DNA from 3 places in the Enterobacter chinensis genome. Region 2 is predicted to be linked to each of the others. Evidence: riboswitches for the same ligand, from Rfam matches in the RefSeq annotation. Region 2 holds a riboswitch; each other region holds the start of a gene.
The links. A riboswitch is a leader RNA that binds a small molecule or an ion and turns the genes downstream of it on or off. The one in region 2 is predicted to bind thiamine pyrophosphate.
Positions count from the first base shown of each region.

Region 1: linked by a shared signal. The riboswitch ahead of thiB (thiamine ABC transporter substrate binding subunit) and the one ahead of thiM (hydroxyethylthiazole kinase) in region 2 are both predicted to bind thiamine pyrophosphate.
Region 3: linked by a shared signal. The riboswitch ahead of thiC (phosphomethylpyrimidine synthase ThiC) and the one ahead of thiM (hydroxyethylthiazole kinase) in region 2 are both predicted to bind thiamine pyrophosphate.

Region 1 covers NZ_JARDVI010000005.1:157,400-167,930, forward strand. Annotated here, with positions in the region: gene sgrT (glucose uptake inhibitor SgrT) at 16-168, opposite strand; gene sgrR (HTH-type transcriptional regulator SgrR) at 257-1,912, shown strand; TPP riboswitch at 1,949-2,049, shown strand; gene thiB (thiamine ABC transporter substrate binding subunit) at 2,081-3,064, shown strand; gene thiP (thiamine/thiamine pyrophosphate ABC transporter permease ThiP) at 3,040-4,650, shown strand; gene thiQ (thiamine ABC transporter ATP-binding protein ThiQ) at 4,634-5,329, shown strand; gene PYW49_RS15865 (DedA family protein) at 5,326-6,093, opposite strand; gene araC (arabinose operon transcriptional regulator AraC) at 6,222-7,067, opposite strand; gene araB (ribulokinase) at 7,405-9,114, shown strand; gene araA (L-arabinose isomerase) at 9,125-10,531, shown strand, end outside.
Region 2 covers NZ_JARDVI010000004.1:425,321-435,851, forward strand. Annotated here, with positions in the region: gene PYW49_RS14665 (glycoside hydrolase family 32 protein) at 1-544, shown strand, start outside; gene PYW49_RS14670 (hypothetical protein) at 1,051-1,308, shown strand; gene PYW49_RS14675 (DUF4145 domain-containing protein) at 1,314-1,937, shown strand; gene PYW49_RS14680 (hypothetical protein) at 1,937-2,353, shown strand; gene PYW49_RS14685 (hypothetical protein) at 2,389-2,679, shown strand; TPP riboswitch at 3,245-3,341, shown strand; gene thiM (hydroxyethylthiazole kinase) at 3,377-4,147, shown strand; gene thiD (bifunctional hydroxymethylpyrimidine kinase/phosphomethylpyrimidine kinase) at 4,144-4,944, shown strand; gene PYW49_RS14700 (GntR family transcriptional regulator) at 4,987-5,733, shown strand; gene PYW49_RS14705 (PfkB family carbohydrate kinase) at 5,707-6,660, opposite strand; gene PYW49_RS14710 (ADP-ribosylglycohydrolase family protein) at 6,657-7,661, opposite strand; gene PYW49_RS14715 (nucleoside permease) at 7,658-8,935, opposite strand; gene fbaB (class I fructose-bisphosphate aldolase) at 9,186-10,238, shown strand; gene yegS (lipid kinase YegS) at 10,292-10,531, opposite strand, start outside.
Region 3 covers NZ_JARDVI010000007.1:297,896-308,426, reverse strand. Annotated here, with positions in the region: gene purD (phosphoribosylamine--glycine ligase) at 1-401, shown strand, start outside; gene PYW49_RS20540 (DUF1481 domain-containing protein) at 448-1,140, opposite strand; gene hupA (nucleoid-associated protein HU-alpha) at 1,152-1,424, opposite strand; gene PYW49_RS20530 (YjaG family protein) at 1,611-2,201, opposite strand; gene nfi (deoxyribonuclease V) at 2,243-2,914, opposite strand; gene hemE (uroporphyrinogen decarboxylase) at 2,924-3,988, opposite strand; gene nudC (NAD(+) diphosphatase) at 4,027-4,800, opposite strand; gene rsd (sigma D regulator) at 4,896-5,393, shown strand; TPP riboswitch at 5,448-5,557, shown strand; gene thiC (phosphomethylpyrimidine synthase ThiC) at 5,636-7,531, shown strand; gene thiE (thiamine phosphate synthase) at 7,531-8,166, shown strand; gene PYW49_RS20495 (HesA/MoeB/ThiF family protein) at 8,159-8,914, shown strand; gene thiS (sulfur carrier protein ThiS) at 8,898-9,098, shown strand; gene thiG (thiazole synthase) at 9,100-9,870, shown strand; gene thiH (2-iminoacetate synthase ThiH) at 9,867-10,531, shown strand, end outside.

The sequences.
Region 1 (10,531 bases), on a different contig from region 2:
CATGATCGAGGCGAGTTAGCGAGAAGAGGTCGGTTTCGTAACGTCCCACTGCATCAGGTCTTCCAGAATTTTCAGCCGTTGCTCTGCACACTGACGGGCCAGCCAGGACGTTCCTTTTGTCGCTGAAAAATAGTGCTGATAAAACTGACGTGCGGTAGACCTCTTCATAATTTACCTCCTCACTTCATCGGTAAGGATTATTGGCTTAATATAGGGATTAATAAATTGCTGATTTTTTATCAGGAGTTCCCCTTTTATGCCTTCCGGTCGACTGCAACAACAATTTATCCGCCTCTGGCAGTGCTGTGAGGGGCAATCGCAGGAGACCACGCTGAACGAGCTGGCCGACCTGCTTAGCTGTTCCCGCCGTCATATGCGCACGCTACTCAATACCATGCAGCAGCAGGGCTGGTTAAGCTGGGAAGCGGAGGCGGGGCGCGGCAAACGCTCGCGCCTGACCTTCCTCTACACCGGGCTGGCGTTGCAGCAGCAGCGTGCTGAAGACCTGCTGGAGCAGGACCGAATTGACCAGCTGGTACAGCTGGTGGGCGACAAAGCCGCCGTGCGCCAGATGCTGGTTTCGCATCTCGGACGCAGTTTCCGCCAGGGCCGTCACATCCTGCGGGTCCTCTACTATCGGCCAATGAAAAATCTTTTGCCCGGCACGGCCTTACGCCGCTCAGAAACCCATATGGCCCGGCAAATCTTCAGCGGCCTGACGCGCATAAATGAGGAAAATGGGGAACTGGAAGCGGATATCGCGCACCACTGGCAGCAACTTTCCCCGTTTCACTGGCGCTTCTTCTTACGCCCCGGCATCCATTTTCACCATGGGCGAGAGCTGGAAATGCGCGACGTCATCGCCTCTCTGGAACGTGTCCGTAAACTACCGCTGTATTCGCATATTTCACGTGTTCACTCCCCAACGGCATGGACGCTCGATATTGAGCTGTCGCAGCAGGACAAGTGGCTTCCCTGGCTGCTGGGCTATGTGCCGTCGATGATTTTGCCTGGCGAGTGGGAATCAATGAACAATTTTGCCAGCCAGCCGATTGGCACCGGCCCCTACTCCGTATCCCGCAATAACAACAATCAGCTGAAAATCCGCGCGTTCGATGACTACTTTGGCTATCGGGCGCTTATCGATGAAGTGAACGTGTGGGTATTACCGGATCTCAATGAAGAGCTGAGCGCCGGCCTGACGCTGGAAGGCCCTACCACGGGAGAAAAAGCCGTGGAGAGCCGCCTGGAGGAGGGATGCTACTACCTGCTGTTTGACGGCCGCACCCATCGAGGGGCAAACCAGGCCGTCCGCAAGTGGATCAGCCACGTTTTGTCTCCCTCCAACCTGATTTACCATGCGGAAGAGCAGTACCAGACATACTGGTTCCCGGCGTACGGCCTGCTTCCGCGCTGGCACCACGCCCGCCCGGCGCACTGCGACAAACCCGCAGGGCTGGAGTCCATCACCCTGACCTACTACCGCGAACATGTTGAGCATCGTTTTATCGCCAGGATCATGACCAGACTGCTGGCAGCGGAGGGGGTCAGGCTGGACATCCGGGAAGTGGACTATGACGAATGGCACCAGGGGGAGCTTACCAGCGATATCTGGCTGAACAGCGCCAACTTCACCCTGCCGCTCGATTTTTCATTATTCTCACACCTGTATGAAGTTCCGCTGATCCAGCACTGCATCCAGCGTGACTGGCAGCAGGATGCAGCCCTGTGGCGTGCGGGCGAAATGAATCTTGCCGTGTGGTGCCAGCAGCTGCTGGCTGAACAGGCGATCGTCCCCTTGATCCACCACTGGTTGATGATCCAGGGACAGCGCAGTATGCGCGGTCTGCGGATGAACACTCTAGGATGGTTTGATTTCAAATCGGCCTGGTTTGCGCCGCCGGAACCATAACGCTTTCGTAATATTCACCAAATCATTACAATACCGCCGTTCTCAACGGGGTGCTGCATCACAGATGTGCGCTGAGATAATACCCGTCGAACCTGATCCGGATAACGCCGGCGAAGGGATTTGAGGCTGTCGCTCAAAATCCTTTGCCACTCAACTTTGAGGTGCAAAGTGTTAAAAAAAGCTCTTCCCCTGTTGGCGCTGTTTGCGCTGCCTGCTTTTGCTAAGCCCGTTCTGACGGTCTACACCTACGACTCCTTTTCTGCCGACTGGGGCCCTGGCCCGGTAGTCAAAAAAGCCTTTGAAGCTGACTGTAACTGCGAACTGAAGTTCGTGGCGCTGGAAGATGGCGTCTCGCTGCTCAACCGTCTGCGCATGGAAGGTAAAAACAGTAAAGCCGATGTGGTGCTCGGGCTGGATAACAACCTGCTGGACGCCGCCTCGCAAACCAAACTGTTTGCCAAAAGCGGCGTAGCGGCAGATACCGTCAACGTGCCGGGCGGCTGGAAAAACGACACCTTTGTGCCGTTCGACTACGGCTACTTTGCCTTTGTGTACGACAAAAACAAGCTGAAAAACCCGCCGAAGAGCCTGAAAGAGCTGGTGGAAAGTGACCAGAAATGGCGCGTAATTTATGAAGACCCTCGCACCAGTACGCCGGGTCTGGGCCTGCTGCTGTGGATGCAGAAAGTCTACGGGGACAAAGCGCCGCAAGCGTGGCAGAAGCTGGCCGCCAAAACCGTGACGGTGACCAAGGGCTGGAGCGAAGCCTATGGTCTGTTCCTGAAAGGCGAAAGCGACCTGGTGTTGAGCTACACCACCTCCCCGGCCTATCACATTATCGCCGAGAAGAAAGATAACTACGCTGCTGCTGATTTTGCTGAAGGGCATTATCTGCAGGTTGAGGTGGCCGCGCGCACCGTCGCCAGCAAGCAGCCGGAACTCGCTGAAAAGTTCCTGAAATTTATGGTTTCACCCGCGTTCCAGAACGCCATCCCGTCAGGAAACTGGATGTATCCCGTCACGAACGTTGCGCTGCCAGCAGGTTTCGAGCAACTGACCAAACCAAAAACCTCGCTGGAATTTACGCCGCAGCAGGTCGCCGCGCAGCGTGCGGCATGGGTAAGTGAATGGCAACGCGCCGTCAGCCGTTAATTCCCGGCTGGTTACTGCCCGGGCTGCTCGCCGCCGTAGTCATGGTGGCGGTCAGCCTGGGGGCCTTTCTTGCATTGTGGTTTAACGCGCCAGAGAGTGACCTGCCCGCGCTCTGGCACGACAGCTATCTCTGGCACGTCATTCGTTTCTCTTTCTGGCAGGCGTTTCTTTCTGCCCTGCTGTCGGTGATCCCGGCCATTTTCCTGGCGCGGGCGCTCTACCGCAGGCGTTTCCCCGGCAGGCAGGCGCTTTTACGACTGTGTGCCATGACGCTGATCCTGCCCGTTCTGGTGGCGGTATTCGGCATTCTGAGCGTGTATGGTCGCCAGGGCTGGCTGGCGTCACTCTTTGCGGCTCTCGGCCTGGAGTGGACCTTCTCCCCTTACGGGCTCAAGGGCATTCTGCTGGCGCACGTGTTTTTCAATATGCCGATGGCGACACGCCTCTTTTTGCAGGCGCTGGAGAACATTCCCGGCGAACAGCGTCAGATTGCCGCCCAGCTAGGCATGCGCGGCATGTCATTCTTCCGCTTTGTCGAATGGCCGTGGCTGCGCCGCCAGCTTCCCCCTGTAGCGGCATTAATCTTCATGCTCTGCTTTGCCAGCTTTGCCACCGTGCTTTCACTCGGCGGCGGACCGCAGGCCACAACCATTGAGCTGGCGATTTATCAGGCGCTGAGTTACGACTACGATCCCGGTCGTGCCGCACTGCTGGCGATGGTACAGATGGGATGCTGCCTTGCGCTGGTGCTGCTGAGCCAGCGTCTGAGTAGAGCCATTCCCCCCGGCACTCATCAGGTGACCGGCTGGCGCGACCCGCAGGACAGCCTGCACAGCCGCATCACCGATTTTCTCCTGATCGCGCTGGCACTTCTGCTGCTGCTGCCGCCGCTGATGGCCGTTATCGTTGACGGTCTTAACCTCAATCTCATGTCCGTCCTGCAACAGCCCATCCTCTGGCGGGCCACCGGGACCTCGCTTCGTATCGCCCTGGCGGCAGGTCTGCTGTGCGTCATGCTGACCATGATGCTGCTGTGGAGCAGCCGCGAACTCTATGCCCGTCAGGCCCAAAAAGCCGGACACGCGCTGGAACTGACAGGCATGCTGATTCTGGCAATGCCGGGGATCGTGCTGGCGACGGGCTTCTTCTTGCTGTTCAACAGTACCATCGGCCTGCCGGAAAACGCCGACGGTATTGTGATTTTTACCAACGCACTGATGGCTATTCCTTACGCGCTCAAGGTGCTGGAAAATCCGATGCGCGACGTCAACAGCCGCTACAGTTTGCTCTGTCAGTCGCTGGGGATGCAGGGATGGCGGCGATTGAAAATAGTCGAACTGCGTGCCCTGAAACGCCCGCTGGCTCAGGCGTTAGCCTTCGCCTGCGTGCTTTCAATTGGTGATTTTGGCGTGGTAGCACTCTTCGGCAATGACGATTTCCGCACGCTGCCCTACTGGCTGTATCAGCAGATCGGCTCTTATCGAAGTCAGGACGGTGCTGTCACCGCGCTGCTGCTGCTGCTGCTGTGCTTTGCGTTATTTACCGTTATCGAAAAAATCCCGGGGCGTGATGTTAAAACTGATTGATGTAACCTGGCTCTACCAGCACCTGCCCATGCGCTTCACTCTTTCGGTACGTCAGGGTGAGATGATTGCGGTGCTCGGCCCAAGCGGTGCAGGAAAGAGTACCTTGCTTAATCTGATCGCCGGTTTTCTGCAGCCGGCAAGCGGATCGATAGAGATTGAAAACCGCGACCATACCCATACTCCACCGGCAAAGCGCCCGGTGTCGATGCTGTTCCAGGAAAATAACCTGTTTACCCATCTGACGGTACGGCAAAACATCGGGCTGGGTATGGATCCGGGGCTAAAGCTCAACGACGCGCAGCGTCAAAAGCTGGAAAGGATTGCCGACCAGATGGGCATTACCGCTTTTCTTGACCGCTTGCCCGGCGAGCTTTCCGGAGGGCAGCGTCAGCGCGTGGCGCTGGCGCGTTGTCTGGTACGCGAGCAGCCGGTGCTGCTTCTGGATGAACCCTTCTCCGCACTCGATCCCGCGCTGAGGCAGGAGATGCTTGCCCTGGTGCAGGACGTCTGCCAGCGCCAGCAGCTGACCATGCTGATGGTGTCACATAGCATTGAAGATGCTGTACGCATTGCGCCGCGATCGGTGGTGATCGCGGAGGGACGTATTTTATGGGATGGCGAAACTGAAGCGCTGATGAGCGGAAAAACAAGCGCGTCGCACCTGCTGGGAATTCATTAGCGGCTCACCACCTTCAACAGGATCTCACCGTACACCGGCATCAGCGGATGGCGAATCAATGCCACCAGCGCCACCACCGCAACGCCCAGCGTCAACGGTGCCAGCCACAACAGGCGAGCGCGGGGAAGATAGCGCGTCAGGCGATCGATATTCGCTTTCGCGCTGCGCCACAGCCGCCAGCACAGCCATGCCGCCAGCCACAGCAGCACTGCCGTCCCCAAAAGCAGCCACTTAAACTCACCGCTTTGCATACCGTCAGGAATATCGATGGCTGCACCCGCGAGGATCCCCGGCAGGAAGTAGAACGGCGGCCAGAAGACGCAGCCGATGATATTCGGTACCACAAACTTGGCGACGGGCAGATCCAGCATCCCGGCGACCATAGGAACCAGCGGACGCGTAGGCCCGACAAAGCGACCGACGAGGATGGTAAACATACTGTGCTGATGCAGCGCATGCTCGGTTTTATCCAGCAAGGCTTTGTTCTTTTTCATAAACGACCAGCGGTGCAGCGGCTTCTTAAAGCGCCAGCCCAGCCAGAAGGAGATCCAGTCGCCCAGCAGGCAGCCGATAATCCCGGCCAGCCAAGCCTGCCAGAAATTAACCTCACCGCTGCCAATCAGCGCGCCAAGCCCTGCCATCATCACGGTACCGGGCAGGATTAACCCCACAAGTGCCAGCGATTCCAGAAACGCCACCAGCGCCACGGCGATGAGCGAATACATAACGGACTGGGTAATAAAGTGTTCCAGCAATGCCTGCATAACTATTCCGGTCAGAAAACGAATCAGCGATTCTGCTTAGCGCCCCGCACCGCGTCAAGGCAACAATTGTCTGAATAGTTTACAGGCTGCTTTCCGCATTCACCTGTTTGTTTATCTTTTTTTACCGTTTATTCACATCCCGCGCGGAATTCACTCGGGCTGGCTCCGGTGCATTTTTTAAATACGCGAGAAAAATAGAGCTGATCTTCAAAGCCTACGTTACGTCCCACGGTGGCAATCGGCATCCGGGTGGTGCTGAGCAGAAGCTTCGCCTGGCTGATGCGCTGATCCTCACGCCAGCTCAACACGCTAACGCCAAGCTGCTGACGAAACAGATGCGACAGCCGCGACGGCGACAGACAAACATGCTGGGCAACGCTGGCGATATCAAACTGGCTATCGGCGAGGTGGTCGCTGATGTACTGACAGGCGTCGCGCACGCGGTTATCCAGCGGCGGGTTAAGCGATTCGTTGATTGCCTCCATCCGACGCAGCAGCACCTGCTCGAGCAGGTTAATGGCCAGCAGTTCGGCATAACGCCCTCCTGCCTGCCCCGCCTCAATAATCTGGGCAAAAAGCTCGCGAAACTGAGCCAGATGAACCTCATCCGGACGATAAAAACCGGTATGCGCAAAAATAGCCGGCCACGAAAGCCACTCCTGCCAGTAGGCGCGTGGACGGAAGTAGACCCACTGGTGATACCACTCTTTGGCATCAGGGTGGCGTCCGTAATGGTGGATCTCCCCTGGCGGGAACAGCAGGATATCGCCGGGGCGGCAGACGAACTGCTGGTCACCGTTCTTGATGATCCCTTCCCCTCGCACGGTCAGGTTAAGAATATATCCTTTCATCCCGAGCGGTCGGTCGACGTAAAAATCGAGATATCCCTCAGCCTCGATAGGGGTCAGCCCCGCCACAAGGTGTGCGTTAAACGAGTATCCCGGCAGGAGGGGATCGTTTTGCGTTTCGGCCATAGATTCAGTTCTCCCAAGGGTCCTGAAGGAAACCAATTGTCCATATCATTAAAAGCAGGTTAAAAATGGCCCGCGAAAAGATCCAAAAATCATCACGCCGCTTTTACGTCCGCCATGTTTCAGCCTTTCCCCCTGATTTCTCCGCCAGAGCAGGCAGATAAGCAGTAACAAAAGTGTCTATAAGTGCGGCAGAAATGTCCACATTGAATATTTGCACAGCGTCACACTTTCCGTTGTAACAGCAATTTAGTCCATAAGATTAGCGGATCCTGCCTGACGATTTTCGCCCCCAGTCTCTAATGTTCTTCCATACCTGTTTTTCCGATGGAGCAACACCATGGCAATTGCGATTGGCCTCGATTTTGGCAGCGATTCGGTTCGCGCGCTGGCAGTGGACTGTATGTCCGGCCAGGAGATAGCAACCAGCGTTGAGTGGTACCCGCGCTGGCAAGAGGGGCGCTACTGCGATGCGCCAAACAACCAGTTCCGTCACCACCCGCGTGACTACATTGAATCGATGGAAGCGGCAATCAAAACCGTGCTCGCTGAACTGACTGACGTCCAACGGGCGGAAATTGTCGGCATTGGCGTCGACAGCACCGGCTCCACGCCTGCCCCCGTGGATGCCGAAGGCCGCGTGCTGGCGCTGCGCCCTGAGTTTGCCGACAACCCGAACGCCATGTTCGTGCTGTGGAAAGACCATACCGCGGTGGAAGAGGCCGAAGCCATCACCCGCCTGTGCCATCAGCCGGGCAAAACAGACTACTCCCGCTACATCGGCGGGATTTACTCCAGCGAATGGTTCTGGGCCAAGATCCTGCACGTTACCCGCGAGGATGCATCGGTTGCCCAGGCGGCCGTCTCCTGGATTGAACTGTGCGACTGGGTTCCCGCTCTGCTCTCCGGCACTACGCGGCCGCAGGATATCCGCCGCGGCCGCTGCAGCGCCGGGCATAAATCACTCTGGCACGAAAGCTGGGGAGGTCTGCCACCGGCAACCTTCTTCGATGAACTCGACCCAATCATTAACAAAAATCTGAAATACCCGCTGTTTACCGACACCTTCACCGCCGATATTCCCGTCGGCACGCTCTGTGAAGAGTGGGCGAAGCGCCTCGGCCTGCCGCAGAACGTGGCGATCTCCGGCGGCGCGTTTGACTGCCATATGGGGGCCGTGGGCGCCGGTGCACAGCCTAATACGCTGGTGAAAGTGATCGGCACCTCCACCTGCGACATCCTGACGGCAGATAAAGCCAGCGTCGGCGACCGCGCGGTGAAAGGCATCTGCGGCCAGGTTGACGGCAGCGTAGTGCCAGATTTTATCGGCCTCGAAGCTGGCCAGTCCGCCTTTGGCGATATCTACGCCTGGTTTGGGCGCGTGCTGGGCTGGCCGCTGGATCGGCTGGCGGCGGCGCATCCAGAACTGAAAACGCAGATTGCTGAGAGTAAAAAACAGCTCCTGCCTCAGCTCACCGATGCCTGGGCAAAAAATCCGTCCCTCGATCATCTCCCGGTGGTGCTGGACTGGTTCAACGGCCGTCGTACACCCGGTGCTAACCAGCGCCTGAAAGGCGTCATTACCGATCTCAACCTCGCGACCGACGCACCCGCGCTGTTTGGTGGCCTGATTGCAGCCACCGCCTTCGGTGCCCGCGCGATTATGGAGTGCTTCACCGAACAGGGCATCGACGTGAATAACGTGATGGCGCTGGGCGGCATCGCCCGCAAAAACCCGGTCATCATGCAGGCCTGCTGCGACGTGCTGAACCGTCCGCTGCAAATTGTCGCTTCCGATCAGTGCTGCGCGCTGGGCGCGGCGATTTTCGCTGCGGTTGCCGCAGGCGTCCATGCGGATATCCCGACCGCGCAGCAGCATATGGCAAGCGCCGTTGAAAACACGCTCCAGCCGCGAGCCCAGCAGGCACAACGCTTTGAACAACTTTATCAGCGCTACCAGCAATGGGCAAAAAGCGCCGAACTTCACTATCTCCCTGTCGCCGCCCCGTCAAAACACACCGCGGACACGACGGCAACCCTGACCCATTAAGGACACGACGATGACCATTTTTAATCATTATGAAGTATGGTTTGTGATTGGCAGCCAGCACCTGTACGGACCGGAAGCGCTGCAACAGGTGACGAAACACGCGGAGCACGTCGTTAACGCCCTGAACGCAGAAGCCAAACTGCCGTGCAAACTGGTGCTGAAACCGCTGGGCACGACGCCGGATGAGATCACCCATATCTGCCGCGACGCGAACTACGACGATAAATGCGCAGGTCTGGTGGTGTGGCTGCACACCTTCTCACCGGCCAAAATGTGGATCAACGGCCTGTCTATTCTCAACAAGCCGCTGCTGCAGTTCCATACCCAGTTCAACGCCTCCCTGCCGTGGGACAGCATCGACATGGACTTCATGAACCTGAACCAGACCGCGCACGGCGGCCGCGAGTTCGGCTTCATCGGCGCGCGCATGCGTCAGCAGCACGCAGTGGTAACCGGCCACTGGCAGGACGGCCAGGCACAGAAGCGTATTGGCTCCTGGATGCGTCAGGCGGTCTCTAAACAGGATACCCGCCACCTGAAAGTGGTGCGCTTTGGCGACAACATGCGTGAAGTGGCCGTGACCGACGGCGACAAAGTGGCCGCGCAGATCAAGTTTGGCTTCTCTGTGAATACCTGGGCCGTGGGCGACCTGGTACAGGTAGTCAATGAAATCAGCGACGGCGACGTAAGCGCGCTGGTGGATGAGTACGAAAGCAGCTACCGCCTTACACCTGCGGCACAAATCAACGGCGATAAGCGCCAGAACGTGCTGGATGCGGCGCGCATCGAGCTGGGCATGAAGCGCTTCCTGGAACAGGGCGGTTTCCACGCCTTTACCACGACGTTTGAAGATCTCCACGGTCTGAAACAGCTGCCAGGTCTGGCAGTACAACGTCTGATGCAGCAGGGCTACGGCTTTGCCGGCGAAGGCGACTGGAAAACTGCCGCTCTGCTTCGCATCATGAAGGTGATGTCGACCGGTCTGCAGGGCGGCACCTCCTTTATGGAGGACTACACCTACCACTTCGAAAACGGCAACGACCTGGTGCTCGGCTCACACATGCTGGAAGTGTGCCCGTCTATTGCTGTTGAAGAGAAACCGATCCTCGACGTGCAGTACCTCGGAATTGGCGGAAAAGCCGATCCGGCTCGTCTGATCTTCAATACCCGCACCGGCCCGGCCATCAACGCCAGCCTGATCGATCTGGGCGATCGTTTCCGCCTGCTGGTGAACTGCGTCGATGCCGTTGAAACGCCACACTCTCTGCCAAAACTGCCGGTCGCCAACGCCCTGTGGAAAGCACAGCCTGACCTGCCTACCGCGTCAGAAGCCTGGATCGTCGCAGGTGGCGCGCACCACACCGTGTTTAGCCATGCGCTGGATCTGAACGATATGCGTCAGTTCGCCGAGCTGCAC
Region 2 (10,531 bases):
ATCCCCGCTGCCGGAACAGGAGGACGGCTGGGCAGGCATGCTCTCTTTACCGCGCGAACTGACGCTTGGCGCGGATAACCGTCTGCAAATGCGGCCGGCCCGAGAGGTAGAAAGCCTCCGGGGAGCGTGGTTCCCCTGGCCGGTAAGTACGCTGACAAATCAGCAGATGGCTCTGGTTGAACGCTGCGACGCGCTGGAGGTTATTCTGCAGTGGGATTGCGCTAGCAGCACTGCGGAACAATACGGCATCCGTCTTGGAGCGGGCCTACGCGTCTATGTTGATGCGCAGATGCAGCGCCTGGTGCTGGAGCGACACTACCCGCAGTATGGCCTGTGCGGTACACGTAGCGTCGCGCTCGATTTGAGCGGCACGCTAAACCTGCGCCTGTTCTTTGACAGCTCTTCCGTAGAGGTGTTTGTGAATGAGGGGGAAGCCTGCCTCAGCAGCCGTATTTACCCTGATGCTGAGGACCGCGAGCTGGCGCTGTTTGCCTGGACCGGGACTGCGTCGCTTATCAATGCCGGGGCCTGGGAATTAGGCTAACACGGGTTACGTCTGGATAAGAGCATGCGGCGTTTCAGCCATGCCAGAAATTAAAAAAGGCGACCGGAGTCGCCTTTTTTCTATTTAACCTTCTTAGCGTAGCCGGCAAACATACCCTCTCTACTCACGGCTAATTTGCCTTTAGCAGGATAATGCTTGTGAATAATCTTTTGCCTGAGTGACGAAGATCGTTAAAAATTTTACCGATGTGCACGGCCAACTTGGTATTACTTATTTTGATGATTATGGATAGGGTCAACTGGTGCGTAATTTCCGCCGTATATCATGATCTAACCCTGTCTGGCTGGGTTGGTAACTGACTAGGCACTACTTGCACTCATTTTCATTAACTGCAGTTTGCTATGTGTATAACGAGGTGCACTGACTAAGAAAAACTTCAGGGAATGTGAAGTTAATCAAATAAATTAATAAGATTTATCTTGAAATCGAACGTCGAATGACCATATTGAGATTAGGATTGTTTCGTAAAATTATGAGGCAAAGAAATGGCAACATGTACGGATCAGCATCGTTATTGGGTTTTTTTTGAGCAGTTGCCTGATGATCAAGGTGGTATCGGTAGACACAAATGTTGCGGCTGTGCTTACGAAAAAGGGTATCGAGCAGGGATAATACATGGGGAAATTTTGAACATTAATCTTGATTCATTGCATGAAAGTCAAGCTGGTACTGTGCGCCATAAAAGTCCACATGCAACATATGCTCAAGGTTATTTAGATGGTGTAAAAGCATCTTATCGGTGATCTTTATGCAATATTATCCTCCTGTTTTTAATGAAGAAAAATTCCATTGTCCATTATGTAATGTTTATGCTAAGCAAGTGTTCAAAGTTCTTGAAATAAGTTGGTATAGAAATAACGAGGCAACTCCTGTCTCAATTTCTCGATGTGATCACTGTTCCAAAGATGCTTATTGGTTTAATGATCGGTTATTGGTTCCTTCTGCGGGTAATGTTGAAAATCCTAATCCTGATATGCCTAATGAATGCAAAAGTGATTATGAAGAAGCAAAAAGTATTTTGAATTTATCTCCAAAAGGAGCAACAGCAATACTCCGTTTGTGCTTACAAAAATTGATGATAAATTTTGGTTTAAGAGGTGAAAATATCAATGACGATATTGCCATATTAGTGCAAAAAGGATTACCCCAGCAAATACAGCAGGCCTTAGACATTTGCCGTGTTGTCGGAAATAATGCTGTACATCCAGGAGAAATAAATATTGATGATTCACCTGAAATAGCAGCCTCCCTTTTCGGCCTAATCAATCTAATTGTTGATGATCAGGTCTCTCGCCCTAAGAGAATTGCTGAAATGTACGCAAATCTTCCAATTGGTGCGATCAGAGCAATCACTAAGAGAGATTCTAAGTAATGTCTGGAATGTTAGCTAGTACAGCAGCAGCTGTTGGTATCATAGATAAAGCTGTTAGTATTGCGAAGAAACTCGCTGATGATGGTGGTGATATTGATAAGGCAACTCTCAAGCTTGAGCTTGCAAATCTCATGACTGAGCTTGCAAGTGTTAAAATGGAAGTTATCACCACACAAGTATTGCTTTTCGATGCAGAACAAAGGAACAGACAGCTTGAAGAGCAACTGAAAGATAAAGTCTCCTTTGTATTCCGCGATGGAGTATATTGGAAGGACGGAGATGATACTCCCTTTTGTACTATGTGCTATGAGAAAGTCGGCATGAAAATACATATGATACATTATGAAAAATACTATGATTCAACTTGGCACAGATGGCATTGCAAAGTATGTAAGGACGATGTGTCTATTGGGTAATGAATGTTTAACGTTAATACTTCTGAGGTATCGTGATGAGTACTGAGATAATTTACAATTATACAATTGACGGTGTTAATAAAGAGGCCCGTTTATTTGTCGATGTCAGTTATGAGAAATATGAAGATGAAATTCTATCTGATATAGAGTTGAATGAAGGGGTGAATATTGGTGGCCTTATTACTGCTGGGGTGAGAGGAAATAATGAAAAAAGGAACGACATTGATTTACTGAGAAGGAAATTATTCAAAGATAAAGGGTTGCATCAAGTTTTTTATACTGCGGAGAACGAAAAAAATAAATCATCTGGAACGATAAATATTTAATTTTTAATCCATAAGGTTAGGTTTGATCACTAAATTGGGGCTTTTTTCTCTGAATGCGACCTAAGTCAATAGTTCTTTGGATTTACAAGTTGACTTAGGTTTTTATCTGTTTGTTAAATATCCGTTCGTGGTTTCAAAATTGCTAACTGCATGGCCCACTTTTCTGAGATGAATATACTTCAATTTGACAGTGAAGGGGAGTGTAAAATTTAATAATTTGAATAAATATTAGACGTTGAGATAAATGACATTTAGTAATTCCTACCTCCGCTTTCTTAAATGTTTTTTATCCATGCATCTGTGCTGTATAACGAATTGCTTTTCATTTTTCGTCATATACCTCCTGTATACATAATGTTCTCCTTCAGCAGAAGCTATCAGCGATAATTAAGGAGGGATATAAGGTAAGGCTGTGGCAAACCGATATTTTTGTCGTTTTTAAAATGGGATATATCATGGGGTACTAATTGAAATATTTAGTATTTTGGGGTTGAGTCTTTGGCTTCCCGCTGGCATGATCCAGAACAGGGATTAACGGAACGTTAATCGCAAGCTTTTGATTTTTTTATTTGACTCGGGGTGCCCTTCTTTGTGAAGGCTGAGAAATACCCGTATTACCTGATCTGGATAATGCCAGCGTAGGGAAGTCAGATGCCTTCCCGGTCATCGCTTCTTCACGCAAGGCAGGAGCGAACCCATGCAGCCTGACCTGCTCGATTTACACGTTTTACACCACTTCCGAACCCGTTCTCCGCTTACCCATTGTATGACCAACGATGTCGTGCAGACCTTTACGGCCAACGTTTTGCTGGCGCTTGGCGCATCCCCCGCGATGGTGATTGAGGCCGAAGAGGCAGAACAGTTTGCCGGGATAGCCGATGCGCTGCTGATTAACGTTGGCACGCTGACGTCGCCGCGCGCCCAGTCGATGCGCCGGGCGATTGAGAGTGCGGTGGCGGCAGGCAAGCCCTGGACTCTGGACCCGGTTGCCGTGGGCGCCCTGGCGTTCCGCACCCGTTTTTGCCATCAAATTCTCGCCCTGAAACCAGCGGCCATTCGCGGCAATGCCTCGGAAATCCTTGCCCTTGCCGGCATGAGTGCGGGCGGGCGCGGCGTCGATACAACCGACACCGCCGCCAGCGCGGTGCCTGCTGCCGAGGCGCTGGCTCGCCAGATTAATGCCATTGTGGTCGTCACCGGTGAGGTGGATTACATCACTGACGGACAACGAACCCGCACGGTTACGGGCGGTGACCCGCTGATGACGCGCGTGGTGGGCACCGGGTGCGCGCTCTCTGCCGTTGTGGCGGCGAGTTGCTCGCTGCCGGGCGATCGGCTGGATAACGTCGCTGCCGCCTGCGGATGGATGAAACGGGCCGGAACGGTCGCCGTTGCGCAGTCTCGTGGCCCGGGCAGTTTTGCCAGCGCGTTTCTGGATGCGCTCTACACGCTGGAGGAGCAGGCATGAAGCGGATTAACGCTCTGACCATTGCCGGCACCGATCCGAGCGGCGGCGCCGGCATCCAGGCCGACCTGAAAACGTTCTCGGCTCTTGGCGCGTACGGCTGCTCGGTCATTACCGCGCTGGTGGCGCAAAACACGCGTGGCGTGCAGTCGGTCTACCGTATCGAACCTGATTTTGTCGCTGCGCAGCTGGATTCGGTGTTCAGCGACGTGCGCATCGACACCACCAAAATCGGCATGCTGGCCGAGACGGATATTGTTGAAGCGGTGGCGGAACGGCTTAAACGCTATCAGGTGCAAAACGTGGTGCTGGATACCGTCATGCTGGCAAAAAGCGGTGACCCGCTGCTCTCTGCTTCCGCCGTTGAGACGCTGCGCAAAAAGCTGCTGCCGCAGGTGGCGCTCATTACGCCAAATCTGCCCGAAGCCGCCGCGCTGTTGGGTGCGCCGCACGCGCAAACTGAACGCGAGATGAAAGAGCAGGGGAATGCCCTGCTGGCGATGGGCTGCGGGGCGGTGCTGATGAAGGGCGGGCATCTGGATGACGCGGAAAGCCCGGACTGGCTCTTCACCCGCGATGCCGAGCTACGTTTTACCGCGCCGCGGGTGCAGACCAAAAATACCCACGGCACCGGGTGCACGCTCTCTGCCGCGCTGGCGGCGCTGCGTCCACGGCATGAAAACTGGGCCGATACGGTGCGCGAAGCGAAAACCTGGCTTTCGGCGGCGCTGGCAAAAGCGGATAGTCTGGAGGTCGGTCACGGTATTGGGCCGGTTCACCATTTTCATGCGTGGTGGTAGGCCTTATACTGGCAGGACACACCACGCCTGAGAAAAACAGAGATGGAACAAGCGCATACCCGGTTAATCGCTCAACTGAATGAACGGATCGCCGCGCCCGATAACACGCCGCTATACCTGAAGTTTGCCGAAACGGTAAAAAACGCGGTGCGCAGCGGGGTGTTGGAGCACGGGAATATTTTGCCCGGCGAGCGCGATCTGAGTCAGTTAACCGGCGTGTCGCGTATCACCGTGCGTAAAGCGATGCAGGCGCTGGAGGAAGAGGGTGTGGTGACGCGTGCCCGCGGCTATGGCACGCAAATCAATAACATCTTCGAGTATTCGCTGAAAGAGGCGCGCGGTTTTTCCCAGCAGGTGGTGCTGCGCGGTCAAAAGCCGAACACGCTGTGGGTTAACAAGCGGGTGGTGAAGTGTCCGGAAGAGGTGGCGAATCACCTTTCAATTCCTCCGGAGAGCGAGGTGTTCCTGCTAAAGCGTATTCGCTACGTGGACGAGGACGCCGTCTCGATTGAGGAGTCCTGGGTGCCGGTCGGGTTAATTCCCGATCCGGATGCGATAGGCATTTCGCTCTACGATTACTTCCGCAGCCAGAATATCTTCCCGCAGCGTACCCGCTCGCGCGTCAGCGCCCGCATGCCGGACAGCGAGTTTCAGGCGCACATTAAGATGGATGAAAAAATACCGGTGCTGGTGATCAAGCAGGTCGCGCTCGATCAGCAACACCGGCCGATTGAGTACAGCATCAGCTACTGTCGCAGCGATCTATACGTCTTTGTGTGCGAGGAGTAATGCCTCGCGAGTGGGGGCGCAATCACCGCCACGGTGGCTGACTACCCAGGCGGCCACCGCATTGCCGAGTTGCACCGCGTCTGCCAGCGACCATCCCGCCGCCAGCCCGGCAAGCGTGCCACCCGCATGGCTGTCGCCTGCGCCAATGGTGTCCACGACCGTAGCCGGGAATGCCGGAATAACGCCCGACGCGTCGCCGTCATACCAGGTTGCACCGTCTTTATCATGCCGCACAATCAGCGCGGCGCCGTAGCGCTGCTGCCACTGTGCTCCTAACGTTTCGACCTCCACGCCAAGCCGTTCAGCGGCAAGTTGCGCCTCCTGACGATTAAGCGAGACAATTGGCCTGCAGGCCATAATCCGCGCCATCAGCGCGTCGGGGATATCCGCGATGCGAGGGCCGAAATCGATAAACGCCGTCACGTCCCGCAACCCTTCCAGCCAGCCCGTCAGCAGCTCGCCGCACGGCGAGGCCAGCTGGTAGCCGGACAAATAGACCAGGCTGTTTTGCGGAACATGAAGCGCATCAAGCCAGCGCTGCTGCCACTGGTTTTCCACCCCGCTAAAGGACATAAAGGTGCGCTCGCCGTCAGGCTCCACCAGCGCCAGACACCAGCCGTTATCGCCGGTCTCGGCTTCCACCGCGCTGTGCAGATCCTGCTTTGCCATCGCGTTACGGATAATATCCGCCCACACGCCGTGGCCGACGGGCAGCGCGTTTTGCGCGGCGATCCCGAGCCGTTTCAGGGCGATGGCAATGTTCAGCGCGCAGCCGCCAATATTCACGCCCTGCTGTTTTAACTCGATGTCACACCCGCGCCAGGGCAGGGCGTAGGCGTCGGCGATGACGTCGATCACCGCCGCGCCCAGTACCGTCACCGGGCGCGTGGCGTGCAGGGTTTCGAGACGTTGGGCAAATGAGTTCATGCGCCCTCCCTTTGCTCCCGGTAGTGCAGGAGTTTTTCGCAGTAATGGCCGAAATCGAGCTTGTTAACGGTATCGAGCTCGGCTTTGAGCGCCGGGTCAATGGCCTGCACGCCGTGGAGCGCCCCGCAGATGGCCGTCGCCATTGCGCCAATGGTGTCGGTGTCCCCGCCCAGGTTGGCGCATAACACCGCGCAGCGGTTCGGGTCGGTTCCCGCCAGTTCAACCATTGCGATGGCCGCCGGAACGGACTCAATGGTGCTGGTTCCCGCGCCAATAAGCTGATAAATCTGCTCGCTGGCGGAGTCGATACCGTTGGCTTCACGCACGGTCTTAAGCGCCAGCTCAATACGTGCCGCCAGCGATGCGCTGAAGGTGGTGGTTTTCGCTTCCTGCGCGTAGCGGGCGATGCCCGGCAGGGCATCGACGATGTTCTGCCAGCTTTCCCCGTCGATAGCGCGTGAAATCGCCCAGGCAATCACTACCGCGCCGGCAATCGCGAGGTCCGATTTATGGGTAGGGCTGGAGGCCAGCGCCACCTGCGCCACAAAGTGCTCCAGCCGCGTCGCCGGAAGCAGACAGCCCAACGGGGAGGCACGCATCGCCGCCCCGTTGGTCACACCGTTGTTTTCCAGCTCGCTGACCGGTTTCCCGTCACGAATCGCGTTAAGCGCTATTTTTGACGTCGGGCCGAGCACGTTCTTGTTAAAGGCGTCGAAATCGAGCGCCCAGCGCAGAATATGTTTGCCGATAACATCCGCGTTAATTTCCCCCTCGCACTCAATAATCGCATCCGCCAGGCACAGCGCCATTGAGGTATCGTCGGTGAACTCTGCCTGCCTGAAATAGCAGGCCGCATTATTCTCAGCCGGCCCGGGTAAGAAGCGGTCGATCCAGCCGAAGTGCGCTTTAACGCGCTTTCTCGGCCACAGCTCCGACGGCATGCCCATCGCATCCCCTAACGCCTGCCCGTAAAGGGCACCGAGAACACGTTCTTGTTTCATTTAACTTCCCCTTGTGTCAGCGCAGCATCGCCATCAACCACTTCAATTGCAGTGATCTCTTTGTCCGATTCGCGGAAAAACAGCATAAACAGCACGGCAATCACGGCAATCATGATCCCGCCGAATGCCCACATTCCGGCCCAGTTGAAGGTCAACCCATTCACCGGCTCTTTGTATGCGAACATTTTTTCCATCATTACGCCGCCGAGGCGGTAGCCCAGCAGGCTACCAAACCCCTGACAGCACAGCGTAATCAGGCCTTGCGCGGCGGTGCGCATGTGCACCGGCGCTTTTTTATCCACGTAGATATACGCGGTTACGTAGTAGAAGTCGTAGCTCACGCCATGCAGCAGAATCCCGAGGAACAGCAGAGCGTAGGTGAAGTACTGCTCCGCACCACCGTAAACAAAGAAACCGTAGCGGATAGCGGCGGTGATCAACCCCAGCAGTAAGACCTTCTTAATACCAAAGCGTTTGGTGAAGAACGGCAGCGCCAGCATAAAGAAGATTTCAGAGAACTGGCCGAGCGTCATCCAGCCGGTGGCATTTTTCATCCCCACTTCGGTGAGATAGCCGTTGGCGAAGATGTAATAGAAGGCCAGCGGCATGGCGAACAGAAACGAGCAGAAGAAGAACACCAGAAAGTTTTTGTCACGCAGCAGGATCAGCGCATCCAGACCCAGCATCACTTTAACATCCAGCTTGCCGGTACTTTTCGGCGGCGTGTTCGGCAGGAACAGGGCAAATACGCCGAGCAGGGCAGAGCTGGCGGCCGTCATCAGCAGCGGAATATTGGTATCGGAAATATCGCTATAGCCCAGCATCTGCGGCAGGAAGCCGCACGCCAGCCCGGAGGCGATCCAGCCGATAGTGCCCATCACGCGGATGCGCGGGAAATCGGCCTCGACGTCGTCCACGTTCGCGAAGGCAATACTGTTGGTCAGCGCGATAGTGGGCATATAGGTCAGGGAGTAAACCAGCAGCAGCGGGAAGAAGGTGCTGAACTGGGTTTGCTGCGCGGCGAAGTACATCAGAATCGCGCCGGCAAACATCAGTACCGCCAGCACTTTTTGCGCGGCAAAGAAGCGGTCCGTCAGCGAGCCGACAAGAATAGGTGAGAGGATTGCGGCAATCGCGGTACAGGCATAAGACCAGCCGATTTCCCCGGCGGTAAACCCGCTTTTGCTCAGCCACAGCCACAGCGGCACGAACCAGGCTCCCCAGATAAACCATTCAACAAACATCATGAATGACAGTTGGACTTTCGTTTTCATTTTTTAATCCTGCATGTCAGATAGGGTACGCCTTTAACATACCACTTAGTAATACCTTTTAAATACCTTTGTGGCGATTGTTTGATCAATGTAACAGTTTTGTTGTACACGAATCGAGCCAGCAGATTGTGCTGAAAAAAAATACAAATGGTGGAAAATCTGTTAAGTCGGTACCAGGCTTAGTCTGCCCATAAAGAATGGGACTGGATAAACACACACCGACACGACGTCGGACTTACGGGAGTATCACATGACTGATATTGCGCAGTTGCTTGGCAAAGACGCCGACAGCCTTTTACAGCATCGTTGTATGACCATTCCAGCTGACCAGCTGTATCTGCCTGGTCACGACTACGTTGACCGCGTGATGATTGATAACAACCGTCCGCCTGCGGTCCTGCGAAACATGCAGACGCTCTACAACACCGGGCGGCTCGGCGGAACAGGGTATCTCTCTATTCTGCCGGTAGACCAGGGCGTTGAGCACTCGGCAGGGGCGTCTTTCGCGGCGAATCCACTCTATTTTGATCCGAAGAACATTGTTGAACTGGCGATTGAAGCGGGCTGTAACTGCGTGGCATCCACCTACGGCGTGCTGGCGTCCGTCTCGCGTCGCTACGCCCACCGCATTCCGTTCCTCGTGAAGCTGAACCACAACGAAACCCTCAGCTATCCCACCGAATATGACCAGACCCTCTACGCCAGCGTCGAGCAGGCGTTCAATATGGGCGCGGTGGCGGTCGGGGCGACGATTTACTTCGGTTCTGAACAGTCTCGCCGTCAGATTGAAGAGATCTCTGCGGCGTTTGAGCGCGCGCACGAGCTGGGCATGGTGACCGTGCTGTGGGCGTACCTGCGCAACAATGCGTTCAAAAAAGACGGCGTGGATTACCACGTGTCGGCAGACCTTACCGGGCAGGCGAACCATCTGGCGGCCACCATCGGCGCGGATATTGTGAAGCAGAAAATGGCCGAGAATAACGGCGGCTATAAAGCGGTGAACTTTGGTTACACCGATGACCGCGTTTACAGCAAGCTGACCAGCGATAACCCGATCGACCTCGTACGCTACCAGCTGGCGAACTGTTATATGGGCCGTGCCGGGCTGATTAACTCCGGCGGGGCAGCGGGCGGTGACACTGACCTGTCAGATGCGGTGCGTACGGCGGTTATCAACAAACGCGCGGGCGGCATGGGGCTGATCCTAGGCCGTAAGGCGTTTAAGAAAACGATGGCCGACGGCGTGAAGCTGATCAATGCGGTTCAGGACGTCTATCTGGATAGCAAAGTAACGATTGCCTAACCTGAGGGCGAAACGTAGGCCGGGTAAGGCGTAGCCGCCACCCGGCAATACATTCAGCGCAAAAGCATACAGTCCGGCGGCAGCCGACACTGCAGCGCGCCGGGCAATACCTCAATGCGGAACTGCGTCCCGCTCAGCGGTTCCCCGTCGAGGTTAAACGTCATCCCGTGCGGGGCATTTACTTCAAACCATGCCGATTTCCCGGCAATGATATTTGGACTCTCTTCAGGCTGCGTCAGCGTGGTAAACAGCGCGGGCAGCAGGCCGTCGCCCGTGAAAATACGCAGCTGTAG
Region 3 (10,531 bases), on a different contig from region 2:
CCATCATGCTGCGCATGAAATCCGATCTGGTCGATCTGTGTCTGGCGGCCTGCGAAGGCAAGCTCGACAAGAAAACCTCAGAATGGGACGAGCGTGCGTCTCTGGGCGTGGTGATTGCTGCGGGTGGTTACCCTGGCAACTACAACACCGGTGATGAAATCCACGGTCTGCCGCTGGAAGAGGTTGAAGGCGCGAAGGTATTCCACGCCGGAACGAAGCTGTCTGATGACGACCGCGTACTGACCAATGGCGGACGCGTGCTGTGTGCGACCGCGCTGGGTCATACCGTTGCAGAAGCGCAGAAACGCGCCTATGCGCTGATGGCGGATATTCACTGGAACGGTAGCTTTAGCCGTCAGGATATCGGTTATCGCGCGATTGCGCGTGAGCAGGGCGAGTAATTTCCCCCTCACCCTAACCCTCTCCCTTTGGGAGAGGGGACTTAAATCAAAAACTCTTATCTGTCGGCTGCCAGGTGCAGAAGTCTTCGTTCGCCACCAGCAGCAGCTGAGAGCCTTCCGGCGCCTCAAGCCACGCCACACTCACCTCCATTGATGAATGACGCTGACGGCGTTGAATATGTTCGGTCGCCCAGGATTCGAGCTCAGGCTTGACCGTCTGACCTTCGCAGGTCGTCACCGTCCCATCGGCATGCCAGCGCCCCTGGCGCAGCACGACGCGCCCCAGACGAAGTGCATCGCTGGTCTGGCGGATTTGTTCTGCACGATAGCGGTAGAGGGCGATTTGATCGCTGGAAAGCTGCTGTTTTTGACCGCTGACTTCACGCTGCATAAAGCTCAGCTCGCCATGGTCATCAAAACGCACTTTCACGTGTTCGGGGGTTTTGCTGTAGACGTTCAGTTCAATCAGCGTCAGGTCATCGCCCTGCCAGCGGTATTCCGCAGTCGACGTATTGCCGTTATGCCACGGGCTGAAGGCAGAAAGCAGATGAACTTCATTGCCGGAATCCTTGCGCCAGATCCTGACCGCGCCCTGGTTATCCGCGTAGCCGCTGGCGGTAAACGGCGGCAGAGAGGTGTCATGGCTACAGGCTGACAGCAACAGCATACCTGCCAGCGCGAGCGTTCCACGCCAGAAAGACAAAAGGGGCGTTGCCGCCCCTTCGCTAAAACTGTTCACTGCCACGCGTCTTACTTAACAGCGTCTTTCAGTGCTTTACCAGAAACAAATGCCGGCACGTTAGCTGCGGCGATTTTGATTTCTTTACCGGTCTGCGGGTTGCGGCCAGTGCGCTCAGCGCGGTGGTTCACTTTGAAGGTACCGAAACCAACCAGCTGTACAGCATCACCTTCTTTCAGAGACTCAGTAATAGCAGCCAGGGTAGATTCCAGAGCAGCTTTAGCCTGCACTTTAGACAGATCAGCCTTGTCCGCAATTACATCAATCAGTTGAGTCTTGTTCATAAGTTATCCTTTCAATGTGTTTATCGCTTGCTAAGCATCGAGTGCGACGAAAATGCCAAAAAAGCACTCTCCTGCATACACGCACCGATAGCCACTTTTTTTCGCCCCCCAAATGTAGACCAGACAAGGGTCGAAAGGGAAGAGTCGAGGAGCGACAAAACGGGCGTTATCTCAAGTTTTATTGTCTCATTGGTTAAAAATTATACCAATATTACTCTCGCCGGCCTCGCGCAAGTCCGCACGCAGCCCTTTTATCAGCTCAATATCGCGTTCTTCACACTCAGCCAGCAGGCGGAAAATTTCCCACTGAATATCCCATTCTTGCTCAACCGCCGGGTTCACCCGCAGCTCTTCGTCTGTCATTTCACGACCTTCCTGGGTCATTTCCAGCATCGCCACGGTGGTGATAGATGCCTTACTGACTTCGATAGCATGCTCCAGCGTTTCACCGCTCAGACGGGAGTGGATCAACTCGCTTAACGCCACGCAGGCATCGATGGCCGGATAGACACCGTACAGGTCAAAATCATCCGCTGCCGGGATCGCCTCTTCCAGCTTTTCCAGCTGAGAGTCGAAGTTCACCTTCGCGTCTTTCACCGTCAGCGTTTCCCAGATTAAATCCAGAATACGACGATAGATCTGGCCTTCGCCAAACGCCGTCTGCTTGCAGAACGCAGCATAGTTAGGGTACATGCGCTCGCACAGGCAAGCCATAAACGTCACGTGCTGCCAGCTTTCCAGCTTCTCAAGGCGCAAATGAATCGGGTTTTGTAACATGATGATGTCTCGAAACGGAAATTAGCCGCAGTTTACCTGAATCAGGGCTGAATTTCCTGCCAACGAATAAATGCCGGACGCGATGACGCAACGGCATCTGCCCAGCGTGTCGGTTCCGGCAATCGGTAACCTTTCATACAGCGCTGAACCCACGCCAGGGCACTGTCCATGCTCACCCGATGCCCGGTCGCGATAAACAGCGGATTGCATCGCGCCTTGCTGCGCCAGACCCATGCCAGCTGTTCACCCTTGTGGATGAGCGGCGCCAGCGCGCCCGGCTCCGCGGAAAGGGGTTCAAACGCGCCACACAGGCGTTTCTTGGCGACGCCAATGGTCGGCACATCCACCAGTAACCCAAAGTGGCTGGCAACGCCTAAACGGCGCGGGTGTGAAATACCGTGTCCATCGACGAACAACAGGTCAGGTTTTTGCGAGAGTTGCTCCCACGCTGCCAGCAGCGCGGGATATTCGCGGAAGGAGAGAAAGCCCGGAATGTACGGCATGGTGGTGGCGATACGCGCCACCTTGTATTCCACCAGCTCAAGCGAAGGGTATTTCAAGACCACCATCGCCGCTCGCGTTACTTCCCCCCCCTGCTCGAATCCGACGTCTGCTCCGCCAATGTACTGCGGAGGATCTTTATCCAGACGATCCTCGCGGATCACCGATGAAGCCAGTTCGATTTGCTGAGCGCGTAGCGACGCGAGATCCATAACCACTCCTTACTTGTGATACTGGGCAGAAAGCCGATGCACCGCCTCCACAAATACGCCAGCGTGTTCTGGCGGCACATCCTGATGAATGCCGTGGCCGAGGTTAAAGACGTGGCCTTCACCCTGGCCGAAACCAGACAGTATAGTCGACACTTCTTCTTCAATGCGGGCAGGCTGAGCATAGAGCATGGATGGATCCATATTGCCCTGCAGTGCCACTTTGTCACCCACGCGGCGGCGGGCATCGGCGATATCGGTGGTCCAGTCGAGACCCAGCGCGTCGCAGCCGGTTGCCGCCATCGCTTCCAGCCACTGACCGCCACCTTTGGTGAACAGCGTTACCGGCACGCGGCGACCTTCGTTTTCGCGCAGCAGGCCGTCGACGATTTTATGCATGTAGTACAGAGAGAACTGCTGATAATCGCGGCCGGTCAGCACGCCACCCCAGGTGTCGAAAATCATGACCGACTGCGCACCCGCTTTAATCTGCGCGTTGAGATAGAGCGTGACGCTCTTCGCCAGCTTGTCGAGAAGCGCATGCAGGGCCAGCGGCTCGGCGTACATCATCTTTTTAATCATGGTGAAGGCTTTGCTGCTGCCGCCTTCAACCATATAGGTCGCCAGCGTCCACGGGCTGCCGGAGAAACCAATCAGCGGCACTTCGCCTTTCAGCTCGCGGCGAATGGTGCGCACGGCGTTCATCACGTAGCCCAGTTCACCTTCCGGATCGGGGATTGGCAGCTTATCCACGTCGGCTTTGCTTTTGATTGGGGAGGTGAAGCGCGGGCCTTCACCGGTTTCGAAATAGAGACCAAGGCCCATGGCATCCGGAATGGTCAGAATGTCCGAAAAGAGAATAGCGGCATCCAGTGGGAAGCGGCGCAGCGGCTGGAGCGTGACTTCGCAGGCCAGCTCGGCGTTTTTGCACAGCGACATAAAATCACCCGCCTGCGCACGCGTGGCTTTGTACTCTGGCAGATAACGTCCCGCCTGGCGCATCATCCACACCGGGGTAACATCAACGGGCTGGCGCAGCAGCGCACGCAGATAACGATCGTTCTTCAGTTCGGTCATTTTTGCAGTTCCTTAAGCGTCATGGCCTCAGTGTAACACTACTCATACTCGGCTCGACACATCGCCACGGTATCTTCTATCAGCCGACGCGCCACCGTGCCCGGTGGGGGTAACAGCGGTAAATCGTCATAGCGATACCAGTTCGCTTCCAGCAGTTCTTTCTGGTCGATAACAATCTCACCGCTGTCGTATTCAGCCATAAATGCCGTCATCAGCGACTGCGGGAACGGCCAGGGTTGGGAGGTGACGTAGCGCAGGTTCTTCACCTTGATCCCGCTCTCCTCCATCACCTCACGCGCCACCGCCTGCTCTAGCGTTTCGCCTACTTCGACGAACCCGGCCAGTACGGTGTGAATGCCGTTGCGATGACGAGTATGCTGCGCCAGCAGGATGGAATCCTCCCGACGGATAGCGACGATAATGCAGGGTGCAATCTGAGGATAGTAGCGCTCGCGGCAGTGGCTGCAGAGCATCGCCCACTCGGTTTTGCTCGGGTGCATGGTATGACCGCAGTAGCCGCAGTATTTATGCGAGCGGTAAAACTCCGCCAGCTGCACGCCGCGCCCCGCCAGCTGGAACAGCCCGACATCCTGATCCAGCACCTGCCGCACAGACCCCATATCCTGGCGACGCGCTTGTTGGATCAACCACACCGGCTCGGCCTGCCACTCGCCGATCCACAGCGCGGTTTGTCCGACAAGATCGAACGTTTCCGCCGTGCCATGGGGGATTTCCCCGGCGGGCAGCCATAATTTTTGTTCGTGACTGACGATCCACCAACCCAGATCTGATTTTTCAATAATACGATCCATATCTATTGCACTACCTTCGCTTCACTGACATGTTGTTAGCATTGTGGTTACATTTTGGATAAGCAGATTCAATCCTAAACCTTGCGGAGTCGACCATGTTAAACCAGCTGGAAAGCCTGACTGAGCGCGTTAGAGGAAGTAACAAACTGGTGGATCGCTGGCTACATGTGCGCAAGCATCTACTCGTGGCTTATTACAATCTGGTCGGTATTAAGCCTGGCAAAGAATCGTTTATGCGACTGAATGAAAAATCGCTGGATGATTTTTGTCAGGGCCTGGTCGACTATCTGTCCGACGGCCATTTCAATATTTATGAACGCATTATCCGTGAAATGGAAGGGACAACGCCGTATTTAGCGGCCAGCAAACTCTATCCGCTGCTGGAAGCCAACACCCAGCAGATCATGGACTACTACGATTCCACGCTTGAGAACGCCATCGATCACGACAACTATCTTGAGTTCCAGCGGGCGCTTTCCGACCTTGGCGAAGCGCTGGAAGAGCGATTCACGCTGGAAGATAAGCTGATCACCCTCGCCCTGGATATCGGCCTGGATGTCAGCCACGAAGATAACATCGCGCGCCCTGCTTGAGTTCTTAATCGTTAACGAGTAATTTACAACCATTCGCCCCTCTCGCGAGGGGGATTTTTCTTGTCGGAGTGCCCAGTGTGAAAGCACGGGCTGAGACCGTTAATTCGGGATCCGCGGAACCTGATCAGGCTAATACCTGCGAAGGGAACAAGAGTCACACTGCTGTTGTATCGCCTAAGGGCGATCCTCTCTTGCTTCATCCGTCGTCTGACAAGCCATGTCCTTCACTTTTGGAATGAGCTATGTCTACTGCAAAACTGACCCGCCGCGAACAGCGCGCACAGGCCCAACACTTCATTGATACCCTGGAAGGCACCGCTTTCCCGAACTCTAAACGCATCTACATTTCCGGCTCGCAGGCCGATATCCGCGTCCCGATGCGGGAAATCCAGCTCAGCCCGACGCTTATCGGCGGCAGCAAAGAGAATCCGCAGTTCGAAGACAACGAAGCCGTGCCGGTATACGACACCTCCGGCCCGTACGGCGATCCGGATATTGCCATCAACGTTCAGCAGGGTCTGGCAAAGCTGCGCCAGCCGTGGATTGACGCGCGTAACGACTGCGAAGAACTGAGCGTGCGTAGCTCTGCGTACACCAAAGCACGCCTGGCCGACGACGGTCTGGACGAGCTGCGCTTCACCGGGCTACTGACGCCGAAACGCGCCAGAGCAGGCAAATGCGTGACCCAGCTGCACTATGCGCGTCAGGGGATCGTCACGCCAGAAATGGAGTTCATCGCCATCCGTGAAAACATGGGGCGCGAGCGTATCCGCAGCGAGGTGCTGCGCCACCAGCACCCGGGCGAAGGTTTTGGCGCTCGTCTGCCAGAAAATATTACGCCGGAGTTTGTGCGTGATGAAGTGGCCGCCGGCCGCGCAATTATCCCCGCCAACATCAACCACCCGGAATCCGAGCCGATGATTATCGGGCGCAACTTCCTGGTGAAGGTCAACGCTAACATCGGCAACTCGGCCGTCACTTCCTCCATCGAAGAAGAGGTCGAAAAGCTGGTCTGGTCAACGCGCTGGGGCGCGGACACGGTGATGGATCTCTCCACCGGCCGCTATATTCACGAAACACGTGAGTGGATCCTGCGTAACAGCCCGGTCCCGATTGGCACCGTCCCGATTTATCAAGCGCTGGAAAAAGTGAGCGGCATTGCCGAAGACCTCACCTGGGAAGCCTTCCGCGACACGCTGCTGGAGCAGGCTGAACAGGGCGTAGACTACTTCACCATTCACGCGGGCGTGCTGCTGCGCTACGTGCCGATGACGGCGAAACGTCTGACCGGTATTGTCTCGCGCGGCGGATCTATCATGGCGAAGTGGTGCCTCTCCCATCACCAGGAAAACTTCCTCTACGAACATTTCCGCGAGATTTGCGAAATCTGTGCCGCGTACGATGTCTCTCTGTCGCTGGGCGACGGCCTGCGCCCAGGCTCTATCCGCGATGCCAACGACGAAGCGCAGTTTGCCGAGCTGCACACGCTGGGTGAACTGACCAAAATCGCCTGGGAGTATGACGTGCAGGTGATGATTGAAGGCCCGGGACACGTGCCGATGCAGATGATCCGCCGCAATATGACCGAAGAGCTGGAGCACTGCCACGAAGCACCCTTCTATACCCTGGGGCCGCTGACCACCGATATTGCGCCAGGCTATGACCACTTCACTTCCGGGATTGGGGCGGCGATGATCGGCTGGTTCGGCTGCGCCATGCTCTGCTACGTGACGCCAAAAGAGCACCTCGGCCTGCCAAACAAAGAGGACGTGAAGCAGGGGCTGATTACCTACAAAATTGCCGCCCACGCGGCAGATCTAGCCAAAGGCCATCCGGGCGCGCAAATCCGCGATAACGCCATGTCGAAGGCGCGCTTTGAATTCCGCTGGGAAGATCAGTTCAACCTGGCGCTGGACCCGTTCACCGCCCGCGCCTATCACGACGAAACCCTGCCGCAGGAGTCGGGCAAAGTCGCGCATTTCTGCTCTATGTGCGGGCCAAAATTCTGCTCGATGAAAATCAGCCAGGAGGTGCGCGACTACGCCGCCGCGCAGACCATTGAAGTAGGTATGGCGGATATGTCCGAAACCTTCCGCGCCAAAGGCGGCGAAATCTACCTCAAAAAAGAGGAGGCGTAATGTACCAGCCCGATTTCCCGCCCGTCCCCTACCGTTTAGGGCTCTATCCGGTGGTGGACAGCGTGGCGTGGATCGAACGCCTGCTGGAGGCAGGCGTTCGAACGATCCAACTGCGCATCAAGGATAAACGCGATGACGAGGTGGAAGCCGATGTGGTTGCCGCCATTGCGCTGGGACGTCAGTTTAACGCCCGTCTGTTTATCAACGACTACTGGCGGCTGGCCGTTAAGCACCAGGCTTACGGCGTGCATCTGGGTCAGGAGGACCTGGAAACAACGGATCTGAGCGCTATCCGCGAAGCCGGATTACGGCTGGGGGTGTCAACACACGACGGCATGGAGATCGACGTGGCGCTGGCAGCCCGTCCCTCTTACATCGCGCTGGGCCACGTCTTCCCGACGCAGACCAAGCAGATGCCCTCCGCACCGCAGGGACTGACGCAGCTGACAAGTCACGTCAAACGCCTTGCCGATTACCCCACCGTCGCCATCGGCGGCATTAGCCTTGAACGGGCTCCGGCTGTGCTGGAGACTGGCGTCGGCAGTATTGCCGTCGTCAGCGCCATCACCCAGGCCGCAGACTGGCAGTCCGCCACCGCACAGCTGTTACAGCTGGCAGGAGCTGGCGATGAATGATCGCGATTTTATGCGCTACAGCCGTCAGATCCTGCTGGAGGATATCGCCATTGACGGGCAGCAAAAACTGCTCGCCAGCCGGGTGCTGATTGTCGGTCTGGGCGGATTAGGCGCACCTGCGGCGCTTTATCTGGCAGGCGCTGGTATCGGCACGCTGGTGCTGGCCGATGATGACGACATTCATCTCAGCAACCTGCAGCGACAAATCCTTTTTACCACCGAGGATATCAACCAGCCGAAAGCGCACATCACCCGGCAGCGGCTAAGCCAGCTTAATCCGGACATCGAACTGATTGCGCGACAGGAACGTCTTAGCGGCGAGAGCCTGCACCGTGAAGTCGCCCTTGCCGACGTGGTGCTGGACTGTACCGACAACATGGCGACGCGCCAGGCGATTAACGCCGCCTGCGTGGCAAATAACACGCCGCTTATCACCGCCAGCGCGGTGGGGTTCGGCGGACAGATGATGGTCCTGACGCCACCGTGGGTACAGGGCTGCTATCGCTGCCTGTGGCCGGATGATGCCGAGCCGGTGCGCAACTGCCGCACGGCGGGCATTCTTGGTCCGGTGGTCGGCGTGATGGGCACGATGCAGGCCCTGGAGGCCATCAAGCTGCTCAGCGGCATGGAGACGGAACGCAATACGCTGCGGCTGTTTGATGCCCGCTCCAGCGGCTGGCGCCATCTGGCGTTACACCGCGCCGGCCGTTGCCCGGTATGTGGAGGCCGCGATGCGCATTCTGTTTAACGATGAGCCGATGAGATGCGACGACGGGCTCACCGTTGCCGTACTGCTCGACAAGCTGCGCCAGCTCAAGCCGGGAACGGCGCTGGCGCTCAATCAACAGATCCTGCCGCGCGAGCAGTGGGAACATCAGCAGGTCAATGAAGGCGACCAGATCCTGCTGTTTCAGGTTATCGCAGGGGGCTGAGATGCTACGTATTGCCGATAAAGTTTTTGACTCGCATTTGTTTACCGGAACCGGAAAATTCGCCTCGCCGCAGCTGATGGTGGATGCCATTCGTGAAAGCGGCAGCCAGCTGGTGACGCTGGCGCTCAAGCGCGTGGACCTGCGTCACCACAGCGACGCCATTCTGGCTCCCTTACTGGAAGCGGACGTCACGCTGCTGCCAAACACCTCCGGGGCGAAAACGGCCGAAGAGGCGATTTTTGCCGCACAGCTGGCCCGGGAGGCGCTCGGCACACGCTGGCTGAAGCTGGAAATTCATCCGGATCCCCGCTGGCTGCTGCCTGACCCCATCGAAACGCTGAAAGCGGCTGAAAAACTGGTGCAGCAAGGGTTTACCGTCCTGCCGTACTGCGGAGCCGACCCGGTCCTGTGTAAACGGCTGGAAGAGGTCGGCTGTGCGGCGGTGATGCCGCTGGGAGCACCTATTGGCTCCAACCAGGGGCTGGAAACCCGCGCGATGCTGGAGATCATCATCGAGCAGGCCAACGTGCCGGTGGTGGTTGATGCGGGCATTGGCGTGCCAAGCCATGCCGCGCAGGCGCTGGAGATGGGTGCCGACGCAGTGCTGGTGAACACGGCGATCGCGGTTGCCGACGATCCGGTTATGATGGCGCGAGCGTTCCGCATGGCCGTAGAGGCCGGCTTGCTGGCAAGGGAGTCCGGCCCCGGCTCGCGCAGTTCTCAGGCGCAGGCCACCAGCCCCCTGACCGGTTTTCTGGAGACGATCTCATGAGCATGTTTACCGAGCGCTGGCGGCAGCTAAACTGGGACGACATTGCCCTGCGCATCAACAGCAAGACGGCTGCTGACGTGGAGCGCGCGCTGCAGGCCCGTCATCTGACCCGCGAGGATCTGATGGCCCTGCTCTCCCCGGCGGCCAGCGCGTACCTCGAACCGATGGCCCAGCGAGCCCAGAGGCTTACCCGTCAGCGCTTTGGCAATACGGTGAGCTTCTACGTGCCGCTCTATCTCTCAAACCTGTGCGCCAATGACTGCACCTACTGCGGTTTTTCCATGAGCAACCGCATCAAGCGAAAAACGCTCGATGCGGGTGAGATTGCCCATGAGTGTGCGGCCATACGTGAAATGGGCTTTGAGCATCTTCTGCTGGTCACGGGCGAACATCAGGGGAAAGTGGGAATGGACTATTTTCGTCAGCACCTTCCCGCCATTCGTCGTCAGTTTGCGTCTTTGCAGATGGAGGTGCAGCCCCTGTCGCAGGACGAGTACGCGGAGCTAAAAACGCTCGGACTGGACGGGGTGATGGTCTATCAGGAGACTTACCACGAGGCGACGTACGCCCGACACCACCTGAAAGGTAAGAAACAAGACTTCTTTTTCCGGCTGGAAACGCCGGACAGGTTGGGTCGAGCTGGCATCGACAAAATCGGTCT